2 regions of the Sphingopyxis sp. OPL5 genome follow, and region 1 is predicted to be linked to the other one. Evidence: riboswitches for the same ligand, from Rfam matches in the RefSeq annotation. Region 1 holds a riboswitch; the other holds the start of a gene.
The links. Region 1 has a riboswitch for cobalamin ahead of EEB18_RS11050 (TonB-dependent receptor plug domain-containing protein). Riboswitches for the same ligand answer to the same signal wherever they lie in the genome.

Region 2: another riboswitch for cobalamin. It lies ahead of metE (5-methyltetrahydropteroyltriglutamate--homocysteine S-methyltransferase); the one in region 1 lies ahead of EEB18_RS11050 (TonB-dependent receptor plug domain-containing protein).

What each region holds. Positions count from the first base shown of each region.
Region 1 is NZ_CP060725.1:2,312,397-2,318,002, forward strand. It holds gene EEB18_RS11040 (tryptophan halogenase family protein) at 1-616, shown strand, start outside; gene EEB18_RS11045 (sugar porter family MFS transporter) at 667-2,076, opposite strand; cobalamin riboswitch at 2,254-2,478, shown strand; gene EEB18_RS11050 (TonB-dependent receptor plug domain-containing protein) at 2,655-4,559, shown strand; gene EEB18_RS11055 (ABC transporter substrate-binding protein) at 4,559-5,464, shown strand; gene EEB18_RS11060 (FecCD family ABC transporter permease) at 5,464-5,606, shown strand, end outside.
Region 2 is NZ_CP060725.1:2,907,066-2,912,671, reverse strand. It holds gene recN (DNA repair protein RecN) at 1-952, opposite strand, end outside; gene EEB18_RS13965 (outer membrane protein assembly factor BamD) at 999-1,793, opposite strand; gene EEB18_RS13960 (peptidylprolyl isomerase) at 1,856-2,551, opposite strand; cobalamin riboswitch at 2,669-2,883, shown strand; gene metE (5-methyltetrahydropteroyltriglutamate--homocysteine S-methyltransferase) at 2,999-5,308, shown strand; gene EEB18_RS13950 (acyl-CoA thioesterase) at 5,298-5,606, shown strand, end outside.

The DNA of each region.
Region 1 (5,606 bases):
GGCGGCGGTGTTGCTCGCCAATCTGGGCGGCAAGCCGCTCGCCGATCCGCGCTTCCTGAAATTCACCACCGGTCACCGCGCGCGTTTCTGGGAAAAGAACTGCGTGTCGATCGGCCTGTCGGCCGGCTTCATGGAGCCGCTGGAATCGACGAGCATCTGGATGATTCAGACCGGCATTGCGCGCCTCCTGTCGAACTTCCCCGATACCGGCTTCGAAGCCGCGAGCATCGACCGCTATAATCGCCTGATGGTCGAGGAGAGCGAATTGGTGCGCGATTTCCTCGTCCTTCATTACCATGTCACGACGCGCGACGATTCGGACTTCTGGAATTATTGCCGGACGATGCCGATCCCGGACCGGCTCGCCGAAAAGATCCGCGTCTTTCAGAGCAGCGGCCGCGCCTTTCGCGAACATGAGGAATTGTTCAACGACACCAGCTGGTTCGCGGTGATGGAGGGGCAGCGGCTCGGCGCGCGCCGCTACGATCCCGTCGCCGAACTGATGCCGATCGAGCAGACGCGCGATCGGCTGCGCCAGATCAAGGCGGCGGTGACCGCATCGGTCGACCATATGCCGCGCCACCGCGACTATATCCGCGACCATTGCGCCGCATGAAAAAGGGGACCGGTCGCCCGGTCCCCTTTGAAGGCGTCGCTGGGACTCGCTCAGCCTTCCATGGCTTCAAGCTCCTTGCCCTTGGTCTCGACGATGAAGCGCTGGACCAGGAAGAAACTGATCACCGCGCAAATCGCATAGAAGCTGTAACTCACCGCCAGCCCCAGCCCGACCGCCATGATCGGAAAGGTGAAGGAGATGAGGAAGTTGGCGAACCACTGAAAGAATCCGCACACGGCCAGCGCCGAGCCGCGGATCTGGTTCGGGAACATTTCGCCCAGCATCACCCACATGATCGGGCCCCAGCTGAGGTTGAAGAAGATCACGTACAGATTGGCCGCGATCAGCGCGAGCGTGCCGAGCGACGACGAGAGCTGGAGCTTCCCGCCGGCATCGAGCGTGCCGTTGGCAAAGGCATAGACGAGCGCGAACAACGTCACCGCCATGCCCGCCGACCCGATCAGCAGCAGCGGCTTCCGCCCGATCCGGTCGACCAGCAATATGGTGCCGAAACAGGCGGCAATCGACACGATCCCCGACACGATGTTGATCTGCAGCGACTGGTCCTCGGTAAAACCGGCGAGCTGCCACAGCGTCGCACCATAATAGAAGATCACGTTGATCCCGACGAGCTGCTGGAACACCGCGAGCAACAGCCCGGCCCAGACGATCGGGCGCACCCCGCCCTTCACCGGATCGAATATGTCGGACAGGCGCGGGCGGTGGTCGGCGCTGAAGCTGACCCTGATCTCGTCGACCTTGGTCGCGGCGGCGGCGGCGCCGAACAGGCGGGTCAACACCGTGCCGGCCTCGTCGATCCGCCCCTTCGACACCAGATAGCGCGGGCTTTCGGGAATGAAGAACAGCGCGACGAGAAAGACCGCCGCCGGCACCGCCTGCATCAGGTACATCCAGCGCCACGCCTCGATCCCCGCCCAATAGGGCGCGGTCGATGCTCCGGCGCTGGCGGCGAGGAAATAATTGACGACGAAGGCGGCGGTCAGCCCGGTGATGATCATGATCTGTTGCACCGTCGTCATCCGGCCGCGGATATGGGCGGGGGCGACCTCGGAGATATAGGCCGGCGACAGCACGCTCGCGGCGCCCACCGCCATGCCGCCCATCATCCGGGCGACGACGAACAGCGGCTGGGCATGGGCAAAGCCCTGGATCAGCGCGCCGATGAGGAACAGGATCGCCGACAGGATCATGACGTTGCGGCGCCCGATCGCGTCGGCGAGCGTGCCGGCAAGAAAGGCGCCGATGAAGCAGCCGATCAACAGCGATCCGACGGTGAAGCCGAGCCCCGCCTCGCTCAGGGAGAACGCCGACCGCAACCCGTCCTGGGTGCCGTTGACCGCCCCGCTGTCATATCCGAACAATAATCCGCCGATCGTCGCCACCGCGACGATCGCCGTAATGAGCGCCAGATTGGTCTGGCCTCGCGACGCTGTGTTCATTCACCTCTCCCAAGGTTCTGTTATGGTAGCGCTATCATGAAGGGCAAGCCGCGCGCGCGCAAGCCCCATTCACGCCGCGCCGGACGCGGCCGGAACGCCTGTACGCGACGGCGACCGCGATAAAGCCGATTGCGAAAGCGCGGCATTGCTCTATGGGCTTGCGCCGCGGGGGCCTGGCCCCCGCAAGATCGCGCCGGTGCCCGAAAGGGCTTAAAACGGGAACACGGTGAGAAGGCCCGGCTCGGGCTTTCGACTCCGAGGCTGTCCCTGCAACTGTAAGCGGTGAGCGCGATGCACCGGTCCGGACTCCTTGTCGGGGCCAGCCACTGGGGCAACCTGGGAAGGCGTGCATCAAGCTGTGACCCGCGAGCCAGGAGACCTGCCAGCGCACCGGTCGCTCTTGCCTTGGTCCAGGGGATGGTCATGGCACGGTAATCCTCCGTCTGAGCGACGACCTGTGCGGCTGGGGCCGCATCGGTGCGTGGCGACGGAGCGACTTGTGCCCGCCCTTCGCCTGCACCGACCGGTTCGCCGGTACGCCCCCGCCACTTCGCTCTGGCGCAAAGGGGGCTTATCCCATGTTGAAGACCGGTTTCATTTCCCTCCTCGCGCTGACGGCGGCGACGCCCGCCTTCGCGCAGTCCAATCCCGACGAAACATCGACCGACGCGAACGGTGATACCATTGTCGTCACGGCCAGCGGCGTCGAACAGAGCCGCACCGAAACGGGCCACACCATTTCCGTTATCACGCGCGACGATCTGGAAACATCGCAAGTGACGTCGATCAGCGACGCTTTAAACCTCGTGCCAGGCGTAGCTGTCGCACAAAGCGGACCCGTCGGATCGCAAACCAGCGTGTTTATCCGCGGCGCCGAAAGCAGCCAGACGCTGGTGCTGATCGATGGCGTGCGGATCAATGATCCTTCGACGCCCAATGGCGCGTTCGATTTCGGTGGATTGCTTACGGGCAATATCGACCGGGTCGAGGTGCTGCGCGGTGCCAATTCGGTCATCTGGGGCAGCCAGGCGATCGGTGGCGTCATCAGCGTGCAAACCGTCGCACCCACGGACACGCTGTCGGCCAATGCTTTCGCCGAATATGGCAGCCATGACACCGCCAAAGTCTTTGGCAATGTGTCGGGCAAGAGTGGGATCATCTCCGGCAGCGTCGGCGCCGGCTATTATCGCACCGACGGTATTTCGTCGCTCATCGGCGGCACCGAACGCGATGGGTACAGGAACTTGTCCGCCAACGGAAAGTTGCTCGTCGAATTCTCGCCTGCCCTCGCGCTCGATCTGCGCGGTTATTACAACAAGGGCCGGATTGAATATGACGACGCCTTTGCCTTTCCGGGCAACCCGGCAAATTCCATTCCCGAATCCGATAACGAACAGTTCGTCGGCTATGCCAGATTGAACCACGACCTGCTCGACGGCAAGTGGAAGGGGCGCCTGTCGTACAGCCGTACCGAGCTGACCCGCAAAGGCAGCGAGGATGGCGCGACCGGTCCTTTCAACTACAATGTTTTCACCGCGCGCGGCAAAGTCGACCGTTTTGCCTATGACGGCAATGTCGACTTCGGCATCGCGTCACTGGTTTTCGGCGGCGCCCATGAAGAGACGTTCGCCAGCACTTTCTATCCCTTGGGCGGTGACACCACACCCACCAGGTTCAAAAGCGACTATTCCAGCTTTTACGGACAGATTGGCGTACACCCGTTTGACGGCCTGACGGTCAACGGCGGCGTGCGATACGAAGATCATTCACAATATGGCGACCACACAAGCTTTGGTGCCGACGCGGCCTATACGCCCAATGATGGCAAGACCATATTCCGCGCGAGCTATGCCGAAGGTTTTCGTGCGCCGACGTTGAGCGAGGCATTGCCGCCATTCGGCAACATCAATCTGAAACCGGAAACCTCCAAAGGCTTTGACGCCGGAATCGAGCACAGTTTTATCGATCGCAAAGTCACGGCGACCGCGACCTACTTCCATCGCAAAAGCAACGACCTCATCGCCTATAATCCCGCGACATTCCAATCGGAGAATATCGGGCGGGTGAAGTCGGAGGGCGTCGAGCTTGGACTTATCGTCCGGCCCAACGACAATCTGGACGTGCGGGTGAATTACGCACTGGTCGATGCTACCACCCGCTCCCCGGGTGCCAATTTTGGCAACCAGCTTGCCCGCCGCCCAAGGGACAAAGCGAGTTTCGTCGCCGACTGGAAATCGCCTTGGGGCCTGAAACTGGGTGCAACGATTGCCCTGACCGGCGACAGTTTCGACAATATCAACAACAGCTTCGCCAATCGCCTCGACGGATACTGGCTGACCGCCGTGCGTGCGGCTTTCCCAATCACCGATCAGCTCGAAGTTTATGGCCGGATCGAAAATCTGTTCGATGAGGATTATGTGGTTGTCAAAGGCTATAATACTTACGGTCGCACAGCCGCCATTGGTATCCGCGTAAAAATCTGATGCAGGGGGTCGGCCTGGCGTCTGTGTTTGCCGCCGCGGTGCTGCTGGTTTCGACCGGCAGCGCCGTGGCGCCGCCCGACGCCGGGCCGCCGCCTTCTAAGCCACTGCGCGTCATGTCGACGAACCAGTGCACCGACCAGCTGGTGCTGGCGCTGCTGCCGCCCGAACGGATCGCGTCGGTGACCTGGCTGTCGCGCGATCCGTCGGGGTCGCTGATGGCCGAGGCGGCGCAGCGAGTCGGCATCAATCACGGCCTTGCCGAAGAGGTCGTCCAGCAACAACCCGATCTGATCGTCGCCGACCGTTTTTCGAAACCGACGACGCGGGCGATGCTCAAACGGCTCGGCTATCCGATGATCGAGGTCGACGACGCGACCAGCTTCGATGCGATCCGCGCCAATGCCCGGCAGGTCGCGCGGGCGGTCGGCGAAGTCGCGCGCGGCGAGGCGATGATCGCCCAAATGGACCGCGAGCTTGCCGAACTGGCTCGCGATCCCGGGCCGCCGCTGCGTGTCGTCGCGTGGGACGGCGGTGGTTTCAGCGCGAGCAAGGGGTCGCTCTATAACGCGGTGCTCGAAGCGGCGGGCGCGGTGAACATCGCCAACGAGCCGCCGGTGTCGCGCTATAATCGCCCCGACACCGAAGTGCTGCTCGTCGCCGCGCCGACCCTGCTCGTCAAGGGCGCCGGGGTCCGCCCCGAATATGGAATGCGCGAGAATATCGAGCGTCATCCGCTCGTTCGCCGCTATTGGGACGGCGCGCGGACGGTGGCGATTTCGCCGGCCTATTATGGCTGCGGCACCCCCAGGATCAGCGAAGCGGCGATCCGGCTGCGCGCCGAACTGCGCGCCGCGGCGAGCCGGGTCCGCACCCCGCTTCCCTTTGCCGGGGTTCATGCGCTGTGATGCGCTGGTTCGTCCCGCTGCTGCTCGTCCTGCTGCTGGCCGCGGGTTTCGTCTCGCTGCTCGCCGGAACGGTGTGGCTGACCCCCGAACAGGCGCTCGGCGGGTTGCTCGCGGGCCGCACCGACCTCGCGTCGCTGATCCT
Region 2 (5,606 bases), 590 kb from region 1:
GCTGGACATGATGTTTGCGCGCCATCGCGCGCAGTTCGAACAATCGCGTTTCGGTCTCTTCGAGCCGGGCCGGGTCATATTCGAGCGCGCGTGCCGCCTCGATCAGCCGCTGCTCGGCCTCGTCGGCCTCGATGATCGCGCGGTCGAGCCCGGCGAGCGCCTCGGCGAGCAGCGGATGGTCACCCGCGAGCCGGTCGAGCCGACGCGCCGCGGCGCGCAATTGCGCGGGGCCGCTATCGCTGCCCTCGAACGCCGCCATGATCGCGCCCATATCGCCAGCGATCCGCTCGCCCTTCTGCATCGCGCTGCGCGCTTCGGCGAGTTCGGCTTCCTCGCCCGGTTGCGGCGCCAAGGTCGCGAGTTCGGCGACGCAGTGGGTCAGCCAGTCGCGATCGCGCTCGGCCTCGTCGAGCGACGCGCGGGCGGCTGCGAGACGCATTTCGGCGCTGCGCCATTCGCCATGCGCCGCAGCGACCGCCGCGCTGTCGCAGCGACCATAGGTATCGAGCAGCGCGCGGTGCCCCGCCGGCGCCAGCAGGCCGCGATCGTCGTGCTGGCCGTGGATTTCGACCAGATGCGCCCCGACTTCGCGCAGCAGCGCCGCCGAGCAGGGCTGGTCGTTGAGAAAGGCGCGGCTGCCGCCATCGGCGCGCAGCGTGCGGCGGACGAGCAAGGGTTCGCCGGGTTCGATCCCGATATCGTTTGCGGCGAGCAGCGCGGCAAGCGGGGTGCCGGGTGCCGGCGCGGCAAAGCTCGCGGTTACCTGGGCCTTGTCGCTGCCCTGGCGGACCAGCGCGCTGTCGGCGCGCGCGCCGAGCGCGAGCCCGAGCGCATCGAGCAGGATCGACTTGCCCGCCCCGGTCTCGCCGGTGAGCACGCCGAGCCCGGCCGCGAAATCGAGGTCGAGCCGTTCGATCAGGACGATATTCGCGATGGACAGGGCCGTCAGCATGACCCGCCCTTACATCAGAACAAAAAGCGAATCCACGCCCCGCGCGTTACGCGGAAGGCGCATTCTTCTGCATCAGCTGATACGCGCGCTCATACCATTTGCTGCCCGGGTAGTTGGCGCCGAGCACCGCGGCCGACTTCTTCGCCTCCGACGGCACGCCCAAGGCGAGATAGCATTCGGTCAGGCGATAGAGCGCCTCGGGGGTGTGACTCGTCGACTGGAACTTTTCGGTCACTTCGCGGAAGCGGATCGACGCGGCGAGCCAGTTCGAGCTGCGCTGATAGAAACGGCCGATTTCCATTTCCTTGCCCGCAAGGTGGTCCTGCACCAGATCGACCTTGAGCCGCGCGTCGGCGGCGTAGCGGCTGTCAGGATAGCGCCGGATCACTTCGCCCAAGGCGGCGAGCGCCTGCTGGGTGATCTTCTGGTCGCGGGTGACGTCGCTGATCTGCTCATAGTAGCTGAGCCCGATCAGATAATAGGCATAGGGCGCGTCCTTGTTGCCCGGATGGATCGACAGGAATCGTTGCGAAGCCTCGATCGCCGGCGCATATTCGCGGTCCATATAATAGCTGAACGAGCTCATCAGCTGTGCGCGGCGCGCCCAAGGCGAATAGGGATGCTGGCGCTCGACCTCGTCGAACAGCGCGGCGGCGAGGCCATATTGGTTCCGGTCGAGCCGGTCCTGCGCCGCGCGGTACAGCGTGTTGACGTCGCGCGCGACATAACGCGTGTCCTTTTTGACGCCGCTGCCCCCGGCACAAGCGGCCAGCAGGGGGGTGATCACAAGGGCGGCGGCGAGCAGGCGCGTCGAGGCGCGCAGGGTGGGACGCTGAGTCATGGGCGCGGTATAGCCACAGCGCGGATGAACGCAAAATAAATGATGGGGGTGTCGGCGCGGAATTACGGCGCTTTGACCACGCAACCCGCCGGCGCGTTCGCGGGCGCCGGAACGCGGCGTGCGGTCTTGATCGTCACCATCGGGTCGAGCATCTGGCCCTGCATCACCCCCTCGCCCGCGGTCGGCGAGACCGGCGCGGCGAAAATCTTCTCCGCGACATCGGCGCCAGCAACGACTTCGCCGAACACCGCGAAGCCCGCGCCGTCGCCGCCAGGCGCATCGGCGTCGAAACCCTTGATGTCGCCGAGCAGCAGGAAGAAGTCGCTGGTCGCGTCGCCGGGGTAGAGCCGCGCCATCGACAGCGCGCCCTTGCAATTGGTGAGTCCGGTCGTCGTCGTCGGCTCGTGCGCGATCGGCGCGAAGTTGGTGCGCGGGTCCCCGCGGTTGCCCGCCTGGACCAGTTGGTTCGCCGGACCCCAGTTGCGCGTTGCACGATAGAATTTGAAACCGTCCATGCGCTTGCCGTCGACATAGCGCAGGAAATTGCCCGAGGTGATCGGCGCGCGCTTGTCCTCGAGCCGCACGACGATCGTGCCGAGGTCGGTGGTAAGTGCGACAAAGGGGCGCGTATCGACCTCGACCAGCGGCGCGGCCGGGCCGGCGATGGGCGGAATCGGCGGCGGCAATTGCGTCGTCTGGGGCGGGACCGGGGCGGCCTGGGCCGCAAGCGCGAGCGCCGGAAGGATCATCGTCAGCATCGCGCCAGCATAAGCGAAAAACCATCACGCTGGCGACCCCCTTCGCAACGGCGGGTGGTGCGCGGATCAACATATAAAGAAATCTTTATATGCGTATTGACAGCTCGCCGGTCGGAGCTATTCTAGGCTGGTCGAGGTTCCCCGCGTCCGGCAGGACATGGGGCTAAGACGGGAAGCCGGTGCGCCTTTCGGGGCAAGGCCGGCGCTGCCCCCGCAACTGTAAGCGGTGAGCGGTGGTCGATACGTGTCACTGGTTCGGCAAGGAACCGGGAAGGCCAGACCCCCGCGTCGATCCGTGAGCCAGGAGACCTGCCTCGTCAGATAACGTCCTCCGGCGGGGTGTCCGGTCTGGTCGCATGCATGGCTGCGCCCGGGCTTGTCCTGCCGGACGCATCGGCCGTTGCTTGTGGTCCGGCCCGTCCCTTGCCCAACGCAAGGTTTGAAGACATGGCCATCACCGTCGCCACGCTCGGTTTCCCCCGCATCGGCCCGCGCCGCGAACTGAAATTCCTGCTCGAAGGCTATTGGGCGGGCAAGAAGGATGAAGAGGAATTGCGCGAAGGCGCCGCCGCGCTGCGCGCCGCGACCTGGGCGCGCCAGCGCGCGCTCGGCGCCGATGTCCTGCCCTCGGGCGATTTCTCGCTCTACGACCATGTGCTCGACACCTCGGCGATGGTCGGCGCGATTCCGGCGCGATACCGATGGGACGGCGCCGCGGTCGGCCTCGACACCTATTTCGCGATGGCGCGCGGCACGCAGGGCGGCGCCGGCCATCAAGGCTGCACCCACAGCCTCGACGCGACCGCGCAGGAAATGACCAAATGGTTCGACACCAACTATCATTATATGGTGCCCGAACTCGAAGCGGGGCAGGTCTTTCGACTGTCGTCGACACGGCTGGTCGATGAGTTTCTCGAGGCCAAGGCGCTCGGCTATCACACCCGCCCGGTGCTGCTGGGTCCGGTCAGTTACCTGATGCTGGCGAAGGGGCGCGGGGTCGAGCCGCTGTCGCTGCTCCCCGCCCTGCTCCCCGTCTATGCGGAAATCCTGACCGCGCTTGCCGATGCCGGCGCCGACTGGGTCCAGATCGACGAACCCTGCCTCGTCCTCGACCTCGATCATGCGCAACATGCCGCCTTCGCCGACGCCTATGCGCGGCTGGCGGGCGCCGGGGTCAAGCTGATGCTCACCACCTATTTCGGCGGCCTCGGCGAGAATCTCGGGCTCGTCGCGGGACTGCCGGTCGACGGCGTGCACATCGACCTCGTCCGCGCGCCCGAACAGCTTGGCGCGATCTGCGCCCGCGTGCCGAAGGCGATGCTGCTGTCGCTGGGGGTGATCGACGGACGCAATATCTGGCGCGCCGATCTCGATACGATCCTGGCGCGCATCGCGCCGATCGCCGCGACGCGCGATATCATCGTCGCGCCGTCCTGCTCGCTGCTCCACACGCCCGTGGACCTCGCGCTCGAAAAGCGGCTCGATCCCGAAATCGCGCAATGGCTGGCCTTTGCGGTGCAGAAGATCGGCGAGCTGGCGACGATCGCCAGGGCGCTCAACGAAGGCGAGGACACAGTGGCCGACGCGCTTGCCGCTGCGCGTGCCGCCGCCGGGAGGCGCCGCAGTTCGCCGCGCATCCACGACCCGGCGGTACAGGAACGCATGGCGGCGATCGACGCGGCGATGGTCGAGCGTCGCTCGCCCTTCGCCGACCGCCGCGCGTTGCAGCGCGACCGGCTCGCCCTGCCCGCCTTTCCGACGACGACGATCGGCTCCTTCCCGCAGACCCCCGAGGTTCGCAAGGCGCGATCGGCGCATAGCAAGGGCGAGATCGACGATGCCGCCTATGCCCAATATCTGCGCCTCGAAACGCGCGCCGCGATCAAGTGGCAGGAGGAAATCGGGATCGACGTGCTGGTCCATGGCGAATTCGAGCGCAACGACATGGTGCAATATTTCGGCGAGCAGCTGGCGGGATTCGCCTTCACCCAGAGTGGCTGGGTGCAAAGCTATGGCTCGCGCTGCGTGCGGCCGCCGATCCTCTATGGCGATGTGTCGCGCCCGGCGCCGATGACGGTCGAATGGTGGCGCTATGCGCAGGACCAGACCGACCGGCCGATGAAGGGCATGCTGACCGGTCCGGTGACGATCCTGAACTGGTCGTTCGTGCGCGACGACCAGCCGCGCGCGGTGAGCTGCCGCCAGATCGCGCTCGCGATCCGCGACGAGGTGCTCGACCTCGAGCGCGCAGGCGCGGCAGTGATCCAGATCGACGAAGCAGCCCTTCGCGAAGGGCTGCCGCTGCGCCGCGGCGAATGGCAAGCCTATCTCGACTGGGCGGTCGAGGCGTTCCGCCTGTCGGCGTCGGGGGTCGCCGACGACACCCAGATCCACACCCATATGTGCTATTCGGAGTTCAACGACATCATCGCGTCGATCGGCGCGATGGACGCCGACGTCATCTCGATCGAGACCGCGCGCTCGCAGATGGAGCTGCTCGACGTCTTCGCCGACTATGCCTATCCAAACGAGATCGGCCCGGGTGTCTATGACATTCATTCGCCGCGCACCCCCGCCGAGGGCGAGATGACGCAATTGCTGAAACTCGCGAGCCAGCGTCTGCCCGCCGAGCAGATCTGGGTGAACCCCGATTGCGGGCTCAAGACGCGCAAATGGGACGAGGTGCGCCCCGCCCTCATCGCGATGGTCGCCGCGGCGCAGCGGCTGCGCGTCAAGGGGGCCTATGATGCAGCCTGATGGTTCCCCTGCGGTGCGCGTCACCGCGATGCCCGCCAACGCCAATGTCTATGGCGATATCTTCGGCGGCTGGTTGATGGCGCAGATGGATCTCGCCGCCTCCTCGGTCGCGTCGCACCATGCGCGCGGCCGGGCGGTGACGATCGCGGTGGAGGGCATGACCTTCCACCGCCCCGTCTTCGTCGGCGACGAGGTGTCGGTCTATGCCCGGCTGCTGAAGGTCGGGCGCACGTCGATGCAGGTCGCGGTCGAAGCCTGGGCACGCGACCGGCATTCGGACGAGGCGAACAAGGTCACC